Linked DNA regions of Paraburkholderia bryophila. The protein of the gene in region 2 interacts with the protein of the main gene of each other region in a pairwise test. Links are inferred from orthologs where the notes say so. Each region holds a gene or a part of one and is shown on either strand. Other genes may lie near its edges.

The links.
Region 1: the proteins of recO (region 2) and GGD40_RS10520 interact in binary tests that used the Escherichia coli proteins (3 or more experiments, as listed by UniProt). The link is inferred for Paraburkholderia bryophila from one-to-one orthologs.
Region 3: the proteins of recO (region 2) and recR interact in binary tests that used the Escherichia coli proteins (3 or more experiments, as listed by UniProt). The link is inferred for Paraburkholderia bryophila from one-to-one orthologs.

The regions. Positions count from the first base shown.
Region 1 is NZ_JACCAS010000001.1:2,378,591-2,384,843, forward strand. The notes cover bases 3,330-6,137. They hold GGD40_RS10520 (single-stranded DNA-binding protein), read right to left. Parts: upstream 5,104-6,137; coding sequence 4,555-5,103; downstream 3,330-4,554. Other genes in these bases: arsC (arsenate reductase (glutaredoxin)), read left to right, coding at 3,330-3,621; arsH (arsenical resistance protein ArsH), read left to right, coding at 3,634-4,398; GGD40_RS10525 (MFS transporter), read right to left, coding at 5,226-6,137. Outside these bases: GGD40_RS10490 (alpha/beta hydrolase), read right to left, coding at 1-416; GGD40_RS10495 (DUF4148 domain-containing protein), read right to left, coding at 588-944; GGD40_RS10500 (ArsR/SmtB family transcription factor), read left to right, coding at 1,344-1,676; arsB (ACR3 family arsenite efflux transporter), read left to right, coding at 1,723-2,784; more of arsC, read left to right, coding at 2,794-3,329; more of GGD40_RS10525, read right to left, coding at 6,138-6,253. UniProt on the Escherichia coli protein: Plays an important role in DNA replication, recombination and repair. Binds to ssDNA and to an array of partner proteins to recruit them to their sites of action during DNA metabolism. Acts as a sliding platform that migrates on DNA via reptation.
Region 2 is NZ_JACCAS010000001.1:4,040,149-4,046,562, forward strand. Bases 3,217-6,185 are described here. They hold recO (DNA repair protein RecO), read left to right. Parts: upstream 3,217-4,226; coding sequence 4,227-5,144; downstream 5,145-6,185. Other genes in these bases: rnc (ribonuclease III), read left to right, coding at 3,217-3,286; era (GTPase Era), read left to right, coding at 3,341-4,240; pdxJ (pyridoxine 5'-phosphate synthase), read left to right, coding at 5,141-5,905. Also shown: lepA (translation elongation factor 4), read left to right, coding at 1-1,078; lepB (signal peptidase I), read left to right, coding at 1,097-1,990; more of rnc, read left to right, coding at 2,165-3,216. UniProt on the Escherichia coli protein: Involved in DNA repair and RecF pathway recombination.
Region 3 is NZ_JACCAS010000001.1:872,543-878,766, reverse strand. Bases 1,649-4,427 are described here. They hold recR (recombination mediator RecR), read left to right. Parts: upstream 1,649-2,629; coding sequence 2,630-3,226; downstream 3,227-4,427. Other genes in these bases: GGD40_RS03765 (CaiB/BaiF CoA transferase family protein), read left to right, coding at 3,360-4,427; GGD40_RS03775 (YbaB/EbfC family nucleoid-associated protein), read left to right, coding at 2,047-2,373; dnaX (DNA polymerase III subunit gamma/tau), read left to right, coding at 1,649-1,945. In the rest of the region: more of dnaX, read left to right, coding at 1-1,648; more of GGD40_RS03765, read left to right, coding at 4,428-4,634; GGD40_RS03760 (ABC transporter substrate-binding protein), read left to right, coding at 4,711-5,748; GGD40_RS03755 (ABC transporter ATP-binding protein), read left to right, coding at 5,912-6,224. UniProt on the Escherichia coli protein: May play a role in DNA repair. It seems to be involved in an RecBC-independent recombinational process of DNA repair. It may act with RecF and RecO.

The DNA.
Region 1 (6,253 bases), 1.7 Mb from region 2 along the record:
GGGTATTGCTTGCCCAGATCCGATTCGTCTTCGCCGACCGCCGGCGCATGGGCCGCGACGTACACCAGCCCAGTCACCTTCGGATCGACGCCGGCTTCGGTGATGATCGAGCCGCCGTAGCTGTGCGCCACGAGAATGGTCGGACCGTCCTGCAGATCGATGACGCGTTTGGTCGTGGCGACGTCGTCGTCGAGCGAGGTCAGCGGTTCCTGCACCATCGTGACGTGGTAGCCGTCTTTGGTGAGGATGTCATAGACCGGCTTCCAGCCCGAACCATCCACCCACGCGCCATGCACGAGGACGATGTTTTTGATCGGCGCGGCGGCAGGCTTGGCATCTTGCGCCATAGCCGCCGACGAAGCGAACAGGCAGGCGGACAAAGACAGAATCGAAGCGGCGAGAGGCAAAATCTTCACGGCGAACTCCATTGAAAAGAATGGGTACAAACTGGATTTGAAAAGAAGCTGACTTGATTCGTCACCACGCGAAGTCTTGCGACGCGCTGGTCTATCAAGCCACCTTCTTCTGTGCATCGTGCTGGCGATCCTGCGCATGACAGCGGGCGCAGGATCGGCGCACCACGCCACTTAGCTACCGAAGAACACGTTGCAGAAGCTGACCGGGCCGACGCAATTCGAGTGCATCGTCATCGACGTGTGGGACATCGATCCCGAAGCGCTACTGCCGTTTTGCGCAACACCGCCGACAGCCTGCATGGCCAGTTGCCGATCGCCTTGCGATGCGATCTTTGCTTCGGCGGCCTGAATATCGGCCGGGTAGTCGATGTCGTTGCCGCGGTTCGGGCTGTAGCCGGCTTGTTCGACACGAACCAGATCGGCCCGGACTTCCGCACGGGTGAGCGGTGCGTTCGATTGGGCGAAGCTAAGAACCGGTGCGCCAAGGGTGGCGACGGCGAGAGCGATACCTACGAGCATCTTGGACATGATTAAGATTCCTTGATTAATTGAAAATAGCTTGATGGCTTCTGGCGATCGCGAGGTGGGGCTGCCTCTTTTCCGCGACTTGCCTTTCGGCCTGCGCCTCACATCAATTCGTGCGACAGACGAATAGTCGGCGTATCGGCGGATTGCCTCCAGCCACTTGCGACCGGTTGACGCCGTGCGTCGCGAAATGCGTCAGGGAGGGCGCGGAATGCGCTGGTGTTGAGCGGCTGGGGAAGGGAGGGCTTGTCGTGCGCGACGCGGGATCGTTCGAGCACGTCGACGACGTACAGGTATCAGAGAATTTCCAAGAGAGCGCCGGACCGCGTCGCCAATTGCTACGTGCGAACCGTTGTTTCAATATTACTTGAAACATCGAATCAATGAGCCTATCATCTCGCCATGGACTCGAACCTCGTCGTACGCGCACTCGGTGCGCTCGCTCATGAATCGCGGCTGGCCATCTTCCGCGTGCTCGTCGTAGCCGGCCCGGCAGGCATGCCGGCGGGCGAGATCGCGCAGCAGATCGGCCTTTCGCCGTCCAGTCTTTCGTTCCACCTTAAGGATCTGTCCCACGCCGGCCTCGTTACCGGCACCCAGCAGGGTCGTTTCATTTTCTATTCGGCCAACTTCGAAGCAATGAACGGACTCGTCGGATTCCTCACCGAGAACTGCTGTGCGGGAGCCCCCTGCGCAGTGAACGACGCGTCGCCATGCTGTGGAGATCCGACATGAAGCGTAGGCACGGCCACGTCGGGGCGACGTCCCACAGGAGAATCGAATGAGCAGCGCTGATTCCGTGTCCCGCGTTGCGCGTCCCGCCATGGGTTTCTTCGAGCGGTACCTGACGGGTTGGGTTGCGCTGTGCATCGTCGCGGGCATTGCGCTGGGGCAGTGGTCGCCGTCAGTCTTCGAGGCCATCGGTCGCATGGAAGTCGCGCAGGTCAATCTGCCCGTCGGCGTGCTGATCTGGATCATGATCATCCCCATGCTGATCAAGATCGACTTCGGCGCCATGGCGCAGGTCAAGGGTCACTGGCGCGGCATCGGCGTCACGCTGTTCGTGAACTGGCTCGTCAAGCCGTTTTCGATGGCCTTGCTTGGCTGGATTTTCGTGCGCCATGTGTTCGCCGCCTGGCTGCCGGCCGCGCAACTGGACAGCTACATCGCAGGCCTGATCCTGCTCGCGGCCGCGCCGTGCACGGCGATGGTATTTGTCTGGTCGCAGCTGTGCAAAGGCGATCCGTACTTCACGCTGTCACAGGTTGCACTCAACGACGCGATCATGATCGTCGCGTTCGCGCCGATGGTCGCACTGCTGCTCGGGCTGTCGGCCATCACCGTGCCGTGGGATACGCTCATCGCGTCGGTAGGACTCTACATCGTCGTCCCAGTCGCGATCGCGCAGATTCTGCGTCGCGTGCTGCTCGCGAAGGGCGAGGCACATTTCAGGCGCGCGGTCTCCCGCCTCGGCCCGTATTCGATCTGTGCGCTGCTCGCGACCCTCGTGCTGCTGTTCGCGTTTCAGGGGCAGGCCATCGTGCATGAGCCGCTGGTGATCGCGATGCTCGCCGTGCCGATTTTGATCCAGGTGTTCCTGAACTCGGGCCTCGCCTATCTGCTCAACCGCAAGCTCGGCGTCGCGCATTGCGTGGCCGGTCCGTCGAGCTTGATCGGCGCAAGCAATTTCTTCGAACTGGCCGTGGCAACCGCCATCAGCCTGTTTGGTTTCCAGTCGGGCGCTGCGCTCGCGACCGTCGTCGGCGTGCTGATCGAGGTGCCGGTCATGCTGCTGGTCGTAGCCGTCGTGAACCGCTCGCAGCGCTGGTACGAAGCGTATTGAGGATCGACCATGAGCGTCACCATCTATCACAACCCCGACTGTGGAACATCGCGCAATGTGCTTGCGCTGCTGCGTGAGGCTGGCGAGAACCCGCAGGTCATCGAATATCTCAAGACGCCACCTGACCGCGCAACGCTCGAGCGGCTCATCGCAGACACCGGCATGGCAGTCAGGGACGTGCTGCGCATCAAAGGTACGCCCTACAAGGAACTTGGGCTCGGGGATCCAGCATTGAGCGATGCCCAGTTGATCGACGCGATGCTTGCCCATCCGATCCTGATGAACAGGCCGATTGTCGCGACGCCGCGTGGCACGCGCCTTTGCCGGCCTTCGGACGCCGTGACCGGGCTGCTGGATCGTGCCCCGGAGCACGAGGTGCTGAAGGAGGAAGGCGTGCCGTTCATCGTCGCACGCGCGATCGCCAGCAACGATGCCGGGTTCGTCAATGCGTTGCGGGACGTCGATCTGCCGGGCAGCGACCTTGACGAAGCGGGCCGCAGCTTCTTCGCGTTTAGCACGCTTGCCGGCTCACACGTAGGCTACGGGGGATTCGAACAGTACGGCAGCGATGTGCTGGTCCGCTCGGTCATCGTAGAGCCGCAACACCGCGGCAAAGGCATCGGCCGCAACCTGATCGCCGTACTGCTGCGCGAAGCGTTCGATGCAGGTGCCCGTAAGGCCTGGCTGTTCACCACCAACGCGACGGCGCTCTTCGAGAAGGCGGGATTCAAGCCGGCCGCGCGCGACGCCGCGCCGGCAACAATCCTCGCAACCCGTCAGGCAACCGACCTGTGTCCCGCGACAGCTACGCTGCTCTCGCGTGCCATTACCCTGTAGTTCATCCACACGATGCAATCAGACTTACCGAACATCCGCCTCTCCCATCTCGATACCCCGGATCTTGCGAAGCTGAGACCGCAGGCGGTATCGCAACATCCCCCTCGCATCCTGCTGCTTTACGGCTCGTTGCGCCCGACGTCCTATAGCCGGTTACTGACGCTCGAAGCCGAGCGCATCCTCCGCCAGTTCGGAGCCGAAACGAAGGTGTTCGAGCCACAGGATCTGCCACTCGCTGATAGCGTCCCGGCCGACCACCCGAAGGTGGTCGAACTGCGCGAGCTGTCGATCTGGTCCGAAGGACAGGTGTGGTGTAGCCCCGAGCGGCATGGCACGCTGACCGGCATATTCAAGAACCAGATCGACTGGCTGCCGCTCGACTCCGGCAGTGTCCGCCCGACGCAGGGACGCACGCTGGCCGTCATGCAGGTTTCGGGTGGTTCGCAGTCGTTCAATGCCGTCAACGCGTTGCGCATACTTGGGCGCTGGATGCGGATGGTGACGATCCCCAATCAGAGTTCGGTGGCGAAGGCATTCCAGGAGTTTGACGAGAACGGCCGCATGAAGCCGTCGTCGTACTACGATCGCGTGGTCGACGTGATGGAGGAACTGTACAAGTTCACGCTCCTCGTGCGCGACCGTTCGGACTATCTGACCGACCGCTATAGCGAACGCAAGCAGAGGGCCCCGGCAGCCGTTACTGCGCTCGTCAGCGCGGCCATGGCTCATGAACACAGCGCACGGAACGCCGACACCGACGACAGTGAAGTCGAGTAACGCGCCCGACCGATCGGAGCCGATGGGCCACCTGAGCGCTCGCGCATCCGCTCCTGCAAATGCTGCAGGTCAGGAAATGCCCCTGAATCCCGGATACAAAAAGAAAAGCCCCGCACAAAGGCGGGGCTGATCTTTACAGTTTTTGGTTACGGGACCTCAGAACGGAATATCGTCGTCCATCTCATCAAAGCCGCCGCCAGCCGGCGCGCTCGGACGGCTAGCACCACCGCCGCCACCACCGCTGCCGCCACGCGAAGCCCCACCACCCGACACAGCGCGGCCACCACCACCGCCGCCGCCGCTACGTTCCGACGGCTCACCACGGCTATAACCGCCACCGCCTTCGTCACCGCCGCCACCCATCGCGCCGCCGCGGCCGCCCAGCATTTGCATCTGCTCGGCGACGATTTCCGTCGAATAGCGGTCCGTGCCGTCTTGCGCTTGCCACTTACGGGTCCGGATGCGCCCTTCCAGGTACACCGACGAGCCCTTCTTCAGATATTCGTTGACGATTTCCGCGAGGCGGCCGAAGAACGACACGCGGTGCCATTCGGTCGCTTCCTTCATTTCGCCGGACGCCTTGTCCTTGTACCGATCCGTCGTTGCAAGGCGGATGTTCGCCACTGCGTCGCCGCTCGGAAGATAACGGACTTCCGGATCGGCTCCGAGATTGCCGACGAGAATGACCTTGTTCACGGATGCCATGAGTTTCTCCTGTTGATTCCGTTGCGGGCGGCGCGGTACGACACGGTTCGCGTCTCATGGCCGGCAGGCCCGAGACCAGAACTGCGCCTCTGCCCGCCGCCGGGTGAGTTCTGGGTGTTCAGCTACGCCTTGCGCGGCGGCTGTTTCATATTGGCGGCGATTATAAGCCAGCACAACACGAGCCCCGAGCAGGTAAAGAATACTGCGCTCGCTCCATCCACCTTGAGCAGCCAGCCGCCAACCACCCCGCCCAGCGCGAGGCCGATCGACTGCGTGGTGTTATACACGCCGGCCGCCGCGCCCTTACGGGTGCCCGGCGCCAGTTTCGACACCAGCGAAGGCTGTGACGCCTCAAGGATATTGAAGCCGAGAAAGTACACAAAAAGGATCGCTGCCACACTCAGAATCGTATGCGGAGCGACGCCCAATAACAACTGTCCGATCAGGATAAGACCGATCGCCGACAGCAGCACGATTTTCATTTTCCCGCGCTTTTCGGCGGCGATGATCGCCGGCACCATCATCACGAACGACAGCCCCATGACCGGCAAATAAACCTTCCAGTGCGACGCGACCGGTAAGCCGCCTGCTTCGAGAATGCGCGGCACGACGAGGAACAGCGCGGTTTGCGTAGCATGCAGCACGAGCACGCCGAAGTTCAAACGCAGCAGTTCGACGTTATGCAGCACCTCGGCGAACGGCGCGCGCACATGCACCGGCTTCGGCGCGTCGGGTACGACCCACAGCACCAGGCCGATCGCCAGAATCGAGAAGATGCCGACCAGCGTGAACAAACCGCTCATGCCGACCCACTGGAATACGATCGGCGCACCGATAATCGCCACCGCGAACGACACGCCGATGCTGGCACCGACCATCGCCATCGCCTTGGTGCGATGCTCTTCGGACGTGAGGTCGGCGATAAACGCGATCACCGCCGACGACACCGCGCCCATCCCCTGAATCACGCGGCCGACGATGATCCACGTCATGTCGTGCGCGCCCGCCGCGACGAAGCTGCCGAGCGCGAAGATCAGCAGACCGATCGCGATCACCGGCTTGCGGCCGATCTTGTCGGAAACCCAGCCGTAAAAGATGTAGAGCATGGACTGCGTGACGCCGTACGCGCCGAGCGCGATGCCCACCAGCA
Region 2 (6,414 bases):
GTTCACACCGAAGTCGAAGAATCTCGAATCGTTGTCGGCCGGGCAGGTGGGCTTCATCATCGCCGGCATCAAGGAATTGGCCGCGGCGAAGGTGGGCGACACCGTCACGCTGGTGAACCGTCCGGCGGCTGAAGCGCTGCCCGGTTTCAAGGAAGTGAAGCCGCAGGTGTTCGCCGGCCTCTATCCGGTCGAAGCCAACCAGTACGACGCGCTGCGCGACTCGCTCGAAAAGCTCAAGCTGAACGACGCGTCGCTGCAGTACGAGCCGGAAGTGTCACAGGCGCTCGGTTTCGGTTTCCGTTGCGGCTTCCTCGGGCTGCTGCATATGGAGATCGTGCAGGAACGTCTCGAGCGTGAGTTCGACATGGACCTGATCACCACGGCGCCGACGGTGGTGTACGAAGTCCTGCAACGCGACAACACGATCCTGATGGTCGAAAATCCGGCCAAGATGCCGGAGCCGTCCAAGATCGAAGAAGTGCGCGAGCCGATCGTCACCGTGAATCTGTACATGCCGCAAGACTACGTCGGCTCGGTGATCACGCTGTGCACGCAAAAGCGCGGCAATCAGATCAACATGCAATACCACGGCCGTCAGGTTCAGCTCACGTACGAAATCCCGATGGGCGAAGTCGTGCTCGATTTCTTCGATCGTCTGAAGTCGATTTCGCGCGGCTATGCGTCGATGGATTACGAGTTCAAGGAATACCGCGCGGCGGATGTCGTGAAGGTCGACATGCTGATCAACGGCGACAAGGTGGACGCGCTGTCGGTCATCGTGCACCGTTCGCAAAGCCAGTATCGCGGCCGCGAAGTGGCGGCGAAAATGCGCGAGCTGATTCCGCGGCAAATGTACGACGTGGCAATTCAGGCCACCATCGGCGCGAACATTATTGCGCGCGAAAACATTAAAGCGTTGCGTAAGAACGTGCTGGCAAAATGCTACGGCGGCGATATCTCCCGTAAGAAGAAGCTGCTGGAAAAGCAAAAGGCAGGCAAGAAGCGAATGAAGCAGGTGGGCTCGGTCGAGATTCCGCAAGAAGCTTTCCTCGCGATTCTGCGTGTCGAAGACAAATAAGACGAACAACGGAACTCTATGAATTTTGCGCTGATTCTTTTTGTGCTCGTCATCTTGACGGGCGTCGCATGGGTCGCAGACAAACTGGTTTTCCTGCCGCAACGGCGCCGCGCGGCGGAGGCCGTGGTCGCCGAGTTCGACCGCCAGCAGGCACGCGTCGGCGAGCGTTTCGCCGACGAAAACGCGGCGCAAACGCGCGCCCGTCTGCGTGACGACAAGCTGCGTCAGCCGTGGTGGCTCGAGTATTCGGCGAGCTTCTTCCCGGTGATCCTGGTGGTGTTCGTGGTGCGCTCGTTCGTGGTCGAGCCATTCAAGATTCCGTCGGGTTCGATGGTGCCGACGCTGCTGGTGGGCGACTTCATCCTCGTCAATAAATTCGAATACGGCATTCGCCTGCCGATCACCAACACGAAGATCACCGAAGGCCGTCCGCTCGAACGCGGCGACGTGGTGGTGTTCCGCTATCCGAAAGACGAATCGGTCGACTACATCAAGCGCGTGATCGGCCTGCCGGGCGACACGATCGCTTATCAAGACAAGCAGTTGACGATCAACGGCAAGCCGGTGCCGGAAACGGCGCTGCCCGATTACCTCGACGACGAACGCATGGGCTATGCGAAGCAGTTCGAAGAAGATCTGGGCGGCCGCAAGAACGCGATTCTGAACAATCCCGCGGTGCCGCCGTTCATCGTCGGTGCGGAAGATTATCCGTATCGCGATAACTGCACGTACAACGCACGCGGCGTGATCTGCAAGGTGCCGCCAGGTAATTACTTCATGATGGGCGACAACCGCGACAACAGCGCGGACAGCCGGTACTGGGGTTTTGCGCCGGACAAGAATGTCGTCGGCCGCGCGTTTTTCATCTGGATGAATTTCAGCAATCTGAAACGCATCGGCTCATTCCACTGAGTTCGCCTGCAGCGATTGCACAGCACGCCGCGCGCGTGACCCCACTGAGGTCAGGTTAGTCGCGGCGTGTTATCACGCTACTTTAAGAACACGCGGTAACGTCGCTTCACCACGCTTTTTCCGCAGGCCGCCCCGCGTTTTCGCCGGGTCTGGCGCCCGCGTTATACTCTGCCCATGCCCCTATCTCCGTTGGAAAGCCGTCTGCGCTACGAATTTCGCAATGCGGAATTGTTGCGCCAGGCTTTAACGCACCGCAGTCATAGCTCCACGCATAACGAACGGCTCGAGTTTCTCGGCGATTCCGTCCTAAATTGCGCGGTGGCTGCGCTTTTGTTCCAACGTTTCAGCAAATTGGACGAAGGCGATCTGTCGCGCGTTCGTGCCAATCTGGTCAAACAGCAGTCGCTTTACGAAATTGCTCAGGCCCTGAATATCTCCGAAGGCCTCCGGCTGGGCGAAGGCGAGTTGCGCAGCGGCGGCTTCCGCCGGCCCTCGATCCTCGCTGACACGCTCGAAGCAGTGCTGGGGGCGGTGTTCCTCGACGGTGGCTTTGACGCCGCCCAGACGGTCATCAAGCGCCTTTACGTGCCGATTCTGGATCACATCGACCCGCGCACGCTCGGCAAAGATTCCAAAACGCTGCTGCAGGAGTACCTGCAAGGTCACAAGATCGCACTGCCCACCTACACGGTGGTCGCAACGCATGGTGCGGCGCACAATCAGCAATTCGAAGTCGAATGTACGGTGCCCAAGCTGGACGTGAAGGTGTCCGGTTCCGGCGCGAGCCGCCGCGCGGCCGAGCAGGCGGCGGCCAAGAAGGCGCTTGACGAAGTGATGGCCGCGGCGCCGGCTGTGGTCGCCAAGCCGAAGCGCTCGAAGAGCGCTCGCGCGGCAAAGAACGCTGAGCCGGAGATCGTGCCTGGCGTGACCGGCGTGCAGGCCGCGCTGGATTTGCGCAGTCCGGACCGTAAGAGTGAACGCGGCCTCGGTCGAGGCGAGATTCGTGCGGCGTTCGCAGCGGAATCCGCCGCGGAACGGGCAGCGTCGACCGTTGCGGCCGCGCCTCTCGCAGTGATTCGTGCCTCGCACGTCGAATACAGCGGGCAGGACCGGACTGAACGCGCCGACAAAGCCGACAAAGCGGATAAAGCGGAACGGGCGGATAAAGCCCAAGCCCCGGCCCACTCAGCTACACCCGGTGCAGCCGCCGCCACTCCGAGCGCACCGGCATCTACCGAACACGAACCCGGCGTAGCCGACGCGGTGCATACCCGCGTCGCCGATGCGGGCCATTGATTGCCGTCGGCGCGCCGATCCCGCGCGCCGATCTGAACTAGCCGTAGCCTGAATATGAACGCTCCCACACCCACTGGTTTTCGTTGCGGCATGGTCGCGATCGTCGGCCGTCCGAACGTCGGTAAATCCACGCTGATGAACGCGCTGGTCGGCCAGAAAGTCAGTATCACGTCACGCAAGGCGCAGACCACGCGCCATCGCATCACAGGCATTCATACGCTGGACGATGCGCAGTACATTTTCGTCGACACGCCCGGTTTCCAGACCAAGCACAGCGGCGCCCTGAACCGTTCGCTGAATCGCGCGGTGACGTCCACGCTGACCTCGGTGGATGCGATCCTGTTCGTGATCGAAGCCGGCCGTTTCGGTCCCGACGACCAGAAGGTGCTCGACCTGATCCCGCCGTCGGTGCCGACGCTGCTGATCGCGAACAAGCTCGATCGCGTGTCCGATAAAGCCTCGCTGTTCCCGTTCATGCAGGAGATCAGCGCGCTGCACAAGTTCGCCGAGATCGTGCCGCTGTCGGCCAAGCACGTCGACGACGTCAAGCGTCTGATGGCGACGGTCAAACCGTTCCTGCCGGAAGGCCAGCCGATCTATGGCGAAGACGACCTGACCGATCGCAGCGAGCGCTTCCTCGCGGCCGAAATCCTGCGTGAAAAAGTGTTCCGCTGGACCGGCGACGAGTTGCCGTACACCAGCACCGTGCTGATCGAGAAGTTTGAAACCGAAGGCCGTCTGCGCCGCATCTTCGCGACCATCATGGTCGACCGCGATACGCACAAGGCCATGATCATCGGCCAGAAGGGCGCGAAGCTGAAGCAGATCAGCACCGAAGCGCGCCTCGACATGGAACGGTTGTTCGACGGCCCGGTGTATCTGGAAACCTTCATCAAGGTGAAGAGCGGCTGGGCCGACAACGAAGCCGGACTTCGCGCGTATGGGTACGAATGACGCGTGGATGACGCTGAATTCCGCGGGCGAGCCGGACGATTCGGAGCCGGCCGCACCCGCACGCGAGCCCGCGAGGCCCGCGCGTAGCACCAGAAAATCTTCCAGTAAAAGCAGCCAGGGCAGCGAGGGCGAACCGCACAAGGCGGCGAGCTCTTCGCCGGCGCGCCGTGCGCCGCGCACCTCCGCATCCGACTACCGGATCTCGGAACAACCCGCCTTCGTTCTACATAGCTATCCGTACAGCGAGACCAGTCTGATCATCGACGTGCTGTCGCGCGATCACGGCCGTCTCGCGCTGGTCGCGAAGGGCGCGAAGCGTCCGCACTCGGCGTTGCGCGGCGTCTTGCAGACGTTTCAGCCGCTCGCGCTGTCGTGGTCCGGCAAATCCGAAGTGCGCACGCTGACCGGCGCCGAGTGGGTCGGCGGCATGTTGCCGTTGTGCGGCGGCGCGCTGCTGTGCGGCTTCTACGTCAACGAACTGCTGGTCAAGTTCTGCGCGCGCGAAGACCCGCATCCGCAACTGTTCCATCACTACGTTGTCACCATGACGCGTCTCGCGCACGACGAACCGCCCGTGCAGGTGCTGCGTTCGTTCGAGCGCGTGCTGCTGCGCGAAACCGGTTACGCGATGGCGCTGAATCGCACCGTCGCGCGTAAAGCCGTGGTGGCCGAAGGCCGCTACGTGTTCGATCCGGAGCGCGGCGTGCGCGAAGCCTCCGACGATCTGCCCGCGCAGTGGCCCGTGGTTTCAGGGCAGACCTTGCTCGACATGGAGCAGGACGATTACCATCGTGCGCAGACCGTGGCGCAAAGCAAAACGCTGATGCGCTTTCTGCTCAACACTTACCTTGGCGGCACGCCGCTCGCGACGCGCCAGATCCTGATCGACTTGCAGAACTTATGAGCTTCTTTCTTACGTCGCCGAACGTCATTGACCTGGGCGTGAATATCGATCACGTCGCCACGCTGCGCAACGCGCGCGGCACGTCCTATCCCGATCCGATCCGTGCCGCGTTGATGGCCGAAGAGGCGGGCGCCGACGTCATCACGCTGCATCTGCGTGAAGACCGCCGCCATATCGTCGACGCCGACGTGCGCAAGCTGCGTCCGCTGCTGAAAACGCGCATGAACCTCGAATGCGCGGTCACCCAGGAGATGCTCGACATCGCCTGTGAAGTGCAGCCGCACGACACCTGCCTCGTGCCCGAAAAGCGCGAGGAACTGACCACGGAAGGCGGCCTCGACGTCGCCGGCCAGTTCGAAGCGGTGCGTGCCGCGTGCAAGCAGCTCGCGGAAGTGAACTCGCGGGTGTCGCTCTTCATCGACCCGGACGAAACGCAGATTCGCGCGGCGCACGAAGCCGGCGCGCCGGTGATCGAACTGCACACCGGCCGTTACGCGGAAGCGCACGATCCCGCCGAACAGCAGCGCGAATTCGAGCGCGTGGTTCGCGCGGTGGAATTCGGCGCGACGCTCGGCATCAAGGTGAACGCGGGCCACGGCCTGCACTACACGAACGTGCAACAGATCGCGGCGATCGAAGGCATCGACGAATTGAATATCGGCCACTCGATCGTGGCGCATGCGATCTTCGCCGGCTGGGACAACGCGGTGCGCGAGATGAAGGCGATCATGGTCGCCGCGCGTCTCGGCGCGCGCGCGTAATGCGGCAGATTCGGCGACGGCACCGCACATGACGATCTACGGCATCGGCACGGATATCGTTCAGGTTAGCCGCGTGGCTGCGGTCATGACGCGCACCAACGGCCGCTTTGCCGAGAAGGTGCTGGGGCCGGACGAACTGCGCGTTTATCACGCGCGTCAGGCCCGGTCGGCGGCGCGCGGTCTCGCGTTTCTCGCCACGCGGTTCTCGGCGAAAGAAGCGTTCTCGAAAGCGATTGGCCTGGGTATGCGTTGGCCGATGACCTGGCGTGCGCTGCAAACGCTCAACAAGCCGAGCGGCGAGCCGATGGTGGTGGCCTCCGGCGAGCTGGCCGAATGGCTCGACGCGCGCGGCATCACGGCGCGCGTGACGATCAGCGACGAGCGGGATTACGCGGTGTCGTTCGTGATTGCGGAAACCGGGCAGGAGAGCGGGACGATGCAAACGGAAACGCAAGCGGCACCGGCTGCTCAAACGCAAGTGCAGACGCAACCGCAACCGCCAACTCAAA
Region 3 (6,224 bases), 3.2 Mb from region 2 along the record:
CGACGGCGCGGCGTTGCTCGCGGTTGCCGACGAGATGGCGCTGCGCAGCCTGTCGTTCTCGACGGCATTGCAGGATCTGGCGAGCTTGCTGCATCGAATCGCGTGGGCGCAGTTCGCGCCGTCGTCGGTGCTGGACGAGTGGCCGGAGGCGGCCGATCTGCGTCGTTTCGCAGGCGCGCTCAGCGCCGAGCACGTGCAATTGTTCTATCAGATCGCAACGATCGGCCGGAGTGAATTGGGCCTCGCGCCCGATGAATACGCCGGTTTCACGATGACGTTGCTGCGCATGCTGGCGTTCGAACCGGCGCCTACGGGCGGCGGTGGCGGCGCGGTGGGTGCGAGCCGCGCGCCGGGGGCAACGGGTGCCGGTGGTGCAAGGCGCGCCGGTGCGCCGGCGGTGGCTGCGCAGCAGGGGGCGATGGGTTCTTCGGCTGGGGCTGCGGCTGTATCGACTGCGGCCGTCGCGTCGCCGTCGCTGTCGCCGTCGGCGCCGCGTGTCGCGCCCGGAACGACGGCCGCGTCGGCGACCTCGACAACTGAGGTGGTATCCACGGGTGCTATCGAGGCAACTCCCCTGGCTCCGTGGGACGACGCCCCCGTTGAATCCGCTGCGAGCGAAACGCCTGTGGCGTCGAGTGTGAGCGCCGCGACCGCAGTCGATGTTTCAGCAGCATCTGGCGTGAGTACTAAGGCCGAGTCAGAAGTCTCAGCGGTTAATGACATCGACGGCACGGCTGCTTCAGATATCTCCGCAGCGCCTAACGTCGACGCCGCGGCTGCTTCAGAAGTGCTCGCAGCGTCTAACCTGAACGCCCCGATTGCGTCCGAAGCTGCCGCGCCCGGCCTTCACGCCCCGGCTGCGACGGAAGTCCCACCGGCATCGGACAACATCAGCGCCCCAATCGCAGCACCAGCTTCCGCCGCATCCAGCCGCCTCGAAGACCAACAACCCGCGTCGTCACCAACCGCACCTGCAACCGCTGCGTTCGCACGCGCGGAAGAGGCCGCGTCCGCCGTCGCGTCGCAGGAACCGTCGCCCGCCGCCGGCATCCCGCCGCGTCGCGCCGGTGGAGCAAGCGCCGCGCTCGACGTCCTGCGCAGTGCCGGTTTGAAAGTTTCATCGGATCGTGGCCGCGCCACAGCAGCGGCCGCCGCCGCGCCCACGCCGAAACCTGCCGCACCTCGCGTCGTCGTCCCGGTGCCGACGCCGGGCGCGCCACGTCGCGCGCCGCAGCAAGACGCCCCGCCGGCCGCCGCACCGCGCGCAGCGTCGCCCGCGCAACGCGATGGCGCCCAACGCAACGGCACCGAGCAGAACGGCTCGCCGGTGCCTCCGTGGGACGACATGCCGCCCGACGACTACATGCCGTTGTCGGCCTCGGACGACGGCTACTACGGCGCGCCGGACGACAGCTACATGCCGGTCTTCGATAGCGGTCCGGACGACGTGCGCATGAACGCCTCCCCCGCGCCGTCGCCTGCGCCGGCGATCGACAAGCGCCCACTGCCGGCCGCCGTGCCGCTCGACCCATTGGGTTTCAACGGCGACTGGCCGGCGCTGGCCGTCGACCTCCCGCTCAAGGGTATTTCCTATCAGCTCGCGTTCAACAGCGAACTGATGGCGCTCGAAGGCAACACGCTCAAACTGAACGTGCCGGTGCCGCAGTACGCGGAAGCCTCGCAGGTCGCGAAACTGAAAAGCGCGCTCGCCGACAAGCTCGGCCGCAACGTCGAGGTGCTGGTCGAAGTCGGTGCGGCCCGCCGCACGGCCGCCGCGCACGACGCCGCGACGCGCGCGCAGCGCCAGCAGGAAGCGGAGCGCGAGATCGGCGCCGATCCGTTCGTGCAGTCGCTGATCCGCGAGTTCGGCGCGAGCATCGTGCCCGGCTCGATCCGCCCGATTACACCGGACGCCGGCTCAGCCGGCGCGCCGTCGGTCCACTGATTCGCCGCGCGGTAAGCCGGTAGGCCGGTAGGCCCTAACTTGCCTAACGTGCATTACGCGCCCGATTTCCGAATTTCACGCTATCTAGAAGGAGCATGTCCATGATGAAAGGTCAACTCGCCGGGCTGATGAAGCAAGCCCAGCAGATGCAGGAAAACATGAAGAAAATGCAGGAGCAACTCGCTCTGATTGAAGTCGAAGGGCAGTCGGGCGCCGGTCTCGTGAAGGTGACGATGACCTGCAAGAACGACGTGCGCCGCGTCTCGATCGACCCGAGCCTGCTCGCCGACGACAAGGACATGCTGGAAGACCTCGTCGCCGCTGCGTTCAACGACGCCGTGCGCAAGGCCGAAGCCACCGCCCAGGAAAAAATGGGTGGCATGACCTCGGGCCTGCCGCTGCCGCCGGGCTTCAAACTGCCGTTCTGAACGACACCGCCGCAAGGCGGAGTCGGCGCCGCGGCTGTCGCAGCCACGGCGCGAACGGAACGCGCGAACCGCGCATGCTGGCAGTGCAGCATCCGCGGCGCGCCTGTTCCGGTTGGACACAAACCGGCTGCGGTTCGCTGGAGGTTCGCATCGTGCGCGCCTCGAATGCGAACCCAGGCCGCGATGGTAGAAACCGATCGCCTCAACCGCATCGTGATCCGCCCACCCGGGCCATTCCACTTCGACGCCGATCCGCATGAAACAACCTTCCGCCTTGTCGGCGCTCGTCGAAGCGCTGCGCGCGCTGCCCGGTGTCGGGCCGAAGTCGGCGCAACGCATGGCCTATCACCTGATGCAGCACGACCGCGGCGGTGCCGAAAAACTCGGCCGCTCGCTGCTGTTCGCGACCGAGCATCTGCAGCACTGCGAGAAGTGCAACACCTTCACCGAGGCGCAGATCTGCGAGACCTGTCTCGACGAGGAGCGCGATCCTTCGCTGCTGTGCGTCGTCGAAACGCCGGCCGACCAGATCATGCTCGAGCAGACCATGACCTATCGCGGCCTCTATTTCGTGCTGATGGGACGACTCAGTCCGCTCGACGGCGTCGGTCCCAAGGAAATTCATTTCGACCGGCTGGTCCGGCGCGCGTCGGACGGCGTCGTCAAGGAAGTCGTGCTGGCCACCAATTTCACCAACGAAGGCGAAGCCACCGCGCACTACCTCGGGCAAACGTTCAAGGCGCGCGGCCTCGCCGTCACGCGTCTGGCGCGTGGCGTGCCGGTGGGCGGCGAGCTGGAATACGTCGACGCCGGCACGATCGCCCGCGCGATGCTCGACCGTCGCTCGATGTAACGCGCGTCACCGCTGCATCGCTGCATCGCGCGCGGCGGCATCGCAAAAGCTTTCGTCGCGAACGCGTGCGCCGCCAGCGCGCCCGGTCGTCGCGGTGCACGCCGCGTAGCCCAGCCTAGAACCAAGGAGACCCATGAGCGCCACTCCCGAATCCCACGCGAACGCCGCGCCTGAAGACATTCCCGGCGCGCAGGCCACCCAAACCCAAAGCCCCACAGGCCCGCTCGCGGGCGTCAAGGTGCTGGAACTCGGCACGCTGATCGCCGGCCCGTTCGCCGCGCGCTTTCTCGGCGAGTTCGGCGCCGAGGTCATCAAGATCGAAGACCCCAAAGGCGGCGACCCGCTGCGCAAATGGCGCAAGCTCTATCCGGAAGTCGGCGGTACGTCGCTATGGTGGGCCGTGCAGGCGCGCAACAAGAAATCCATCACGATCAATCTGAAGGCCGAAGAGGGCAAGGAAATCGTGCGACGTCTCGCGAAAGAAGCGGACATCGTCGTCGAAAATTTCCGGCCGGGATTGCTCGAGAAACTCGGGCTCGGCTATGACGTGCTGTCCGCGGAAAATCCCGGCCTCGTGATGGTGCGTCTGTCCGGGTACGGACAGACCGGACCGTATCGCGACCGGCCCGGTTTCGGTGCGATCGCCGAGTCGATGGGCGGCCTGCGCCATATCACCGGCTATCCGGATTTGCCGCCGCCGCGCATCGGCATTTCGATCGGCGATTCGATCGCCGCGCTGCACGGCGTGATCGGCGCGCTGATGGCGCTGCACCACAGGCAGGTGAACGGCGGCAAAGGGCAGGTGGTCGACGTCGCGTTGTACGAGGCTGTCTTCAACATGATGGAAAGCGTGGTGCCCGAATACGGCGTGTACGGCATGGTGCGCGAGCGCACCGGCGCGTCGCTGCCCGGCATCGTGCCGTCGAACACGTATCCGTGCCGCGACGGCAGCATCGTGATCGGCGGCAATAGCGATCCGATCTTCAAGCGTCTGATGGTGGCGATCGAGCGCGACGATCTCGCGAACGATCCCGGCCTCGCGCATAACGACGGGCGCGTGCCGCGTACGTTGGAAATCGACGCCGCGATCGCCACCTGGCTCGCCACGCGCACCATCGACGAAGCGCTTGCGGTACTGAATGCCGCCGACGTGCCGGTCGGCCGCATTTATAGCGTCGCGGATATGTTCACCGATCCGCAGTTCATGGCGCGTCAGATGATCCAGCGCTTCAAGTGGCAGGACGGCAAGGAAATCACGCTGCCGGCGGTCACGCCGAAGCTCTCGGCCACCCCCGGCGAAACGCGCTGGTTGGGTCCGGAACTGGGTGAACATACCGATGAAGTCCTGCAATCGCTAGGTTATGATGCTGACGACATTGCAAGGTTGCACGCGCAACAGATTGTCTGAATGCGATTGAGTTGAGCGCGCGTCGCGGTAAAAAGAAAAAACCGGACAACAAAAAAAAGTTTGGAGACAAAAGACCATGCAACGCAGATCCTTCCTCGCCGGCACCGTCGCGCTTGCGGGCGTCTCGCTCGGCGTCTCGCCGCTTGCCTTCGCGCAGGGCAAACCTGAAACGTCCAAAGTCGCGATCGCGGTCGGCGGTAAGAACCTGTTCTATTACCTGCCGCTCACCATTGCGGAACGTCGCAATTACTTCAAGGACGAAGGGCTCGACGTCGAAATCTCCGATTTCGCGGGTGGTTCGCAAGCCTTGAAGGCGGCCGTGGGCGGCAGCGCGGACGTGGTGTCCGGCGCGTTCGAACACACCTTGCTGTTGCAGGCGCAGAAGCAGATGTTCCGCGAGTTCGTGCTGCAAGGTCGCGCGCCGCAAATCGTGCTCGCGGTGTCGAAGAAGACGCTGCCGAACTACAAATCCATCGCCGATCTGAAGGGCAAGAAAATCGGCGTGACCGCGCCGGGTTCGTCGACCTCGATCATGGCGAGCTTCGTGTTGGCGAAGGCCGGATTGAGCGCGAAAGACGTGGCGTTTATCGGCGTGGGCGCGGGCGCCGGCGCGATCGCCGCGTTGCAGTCGGGGCAGATCGACGCGATCGCCAATCTCGATCCGGTGATGACCAAGCTCGAACGCACCGGCGAGATTCGCGTCGTGTCGGACACGCGCACGCTGGCCGATACGCGCAACGTGTTCGGCGGCGACATGCCCGCGGGTTGCCTGTACGCGTCGCAGAGTTTCATCGCGAAGAATCCGAACACCACGCAGGCGCTGACCAATGCGATGGTGCGCGCGCTCAAGTGGCTGCAAACGGCGACCGGCAGCGAGCTGATCAACACGGTGCCGGAAGGCTATCTGCTCGGCGACCGCGCGGTCTATCTGGACGCCTGGCAGCACGTGAAGGAAGCCATGTCGCCCGACGGCCTGATGCCCGTCGACGGTCCCGCGACCTCGTTGAAGACCTTGCAGGCGTTCGACCCGGCGGTGCAGGGCAAGCCGATCGATCTGTCGAAGACGTGGACCAACGACTTCGTGAAAAAAGCGCTGGCGACCGTCAAGGCGTAAGCGCCGCGACGCTTACGAGGTCGAAGGTGGCGACGTGCGCCGCTGTTGCGCGTTTCGCAACCGGCCGCGCTGTCGCGATGCTGCGCCGTCACGCCATGACGACGCCGCACCGCCAGGACCACTTCTCAAGCCCCAACCGAACTCCGAACAAGCGAGCTGAACGATGACCGTTGCCGCCCTGGCGCTCGACAACATCACCTGCACGTTCGCTGCGCGCGACAACCGCGCGCAGCGCTACACGGCCGTGAAGGACACCACGCTACGCATCGCGCCGGGCGAGTTCGTCTCGGTGGTCGGGCCGACCGGTTGCGGCAAGTCCACGCTGCTGAACGTCGGCGCGGGACTGCTGGGGCCGTCGTCGGGGACGGTCAGCGTATTCGGCGAGCCGCTCAAGGGCATCAACCGGCGCGCCGGCTACATGTTTCAGGCGGACGCGCTGATGCCGTGGCGCTCGGCGATCGATAACGTGATGGCCG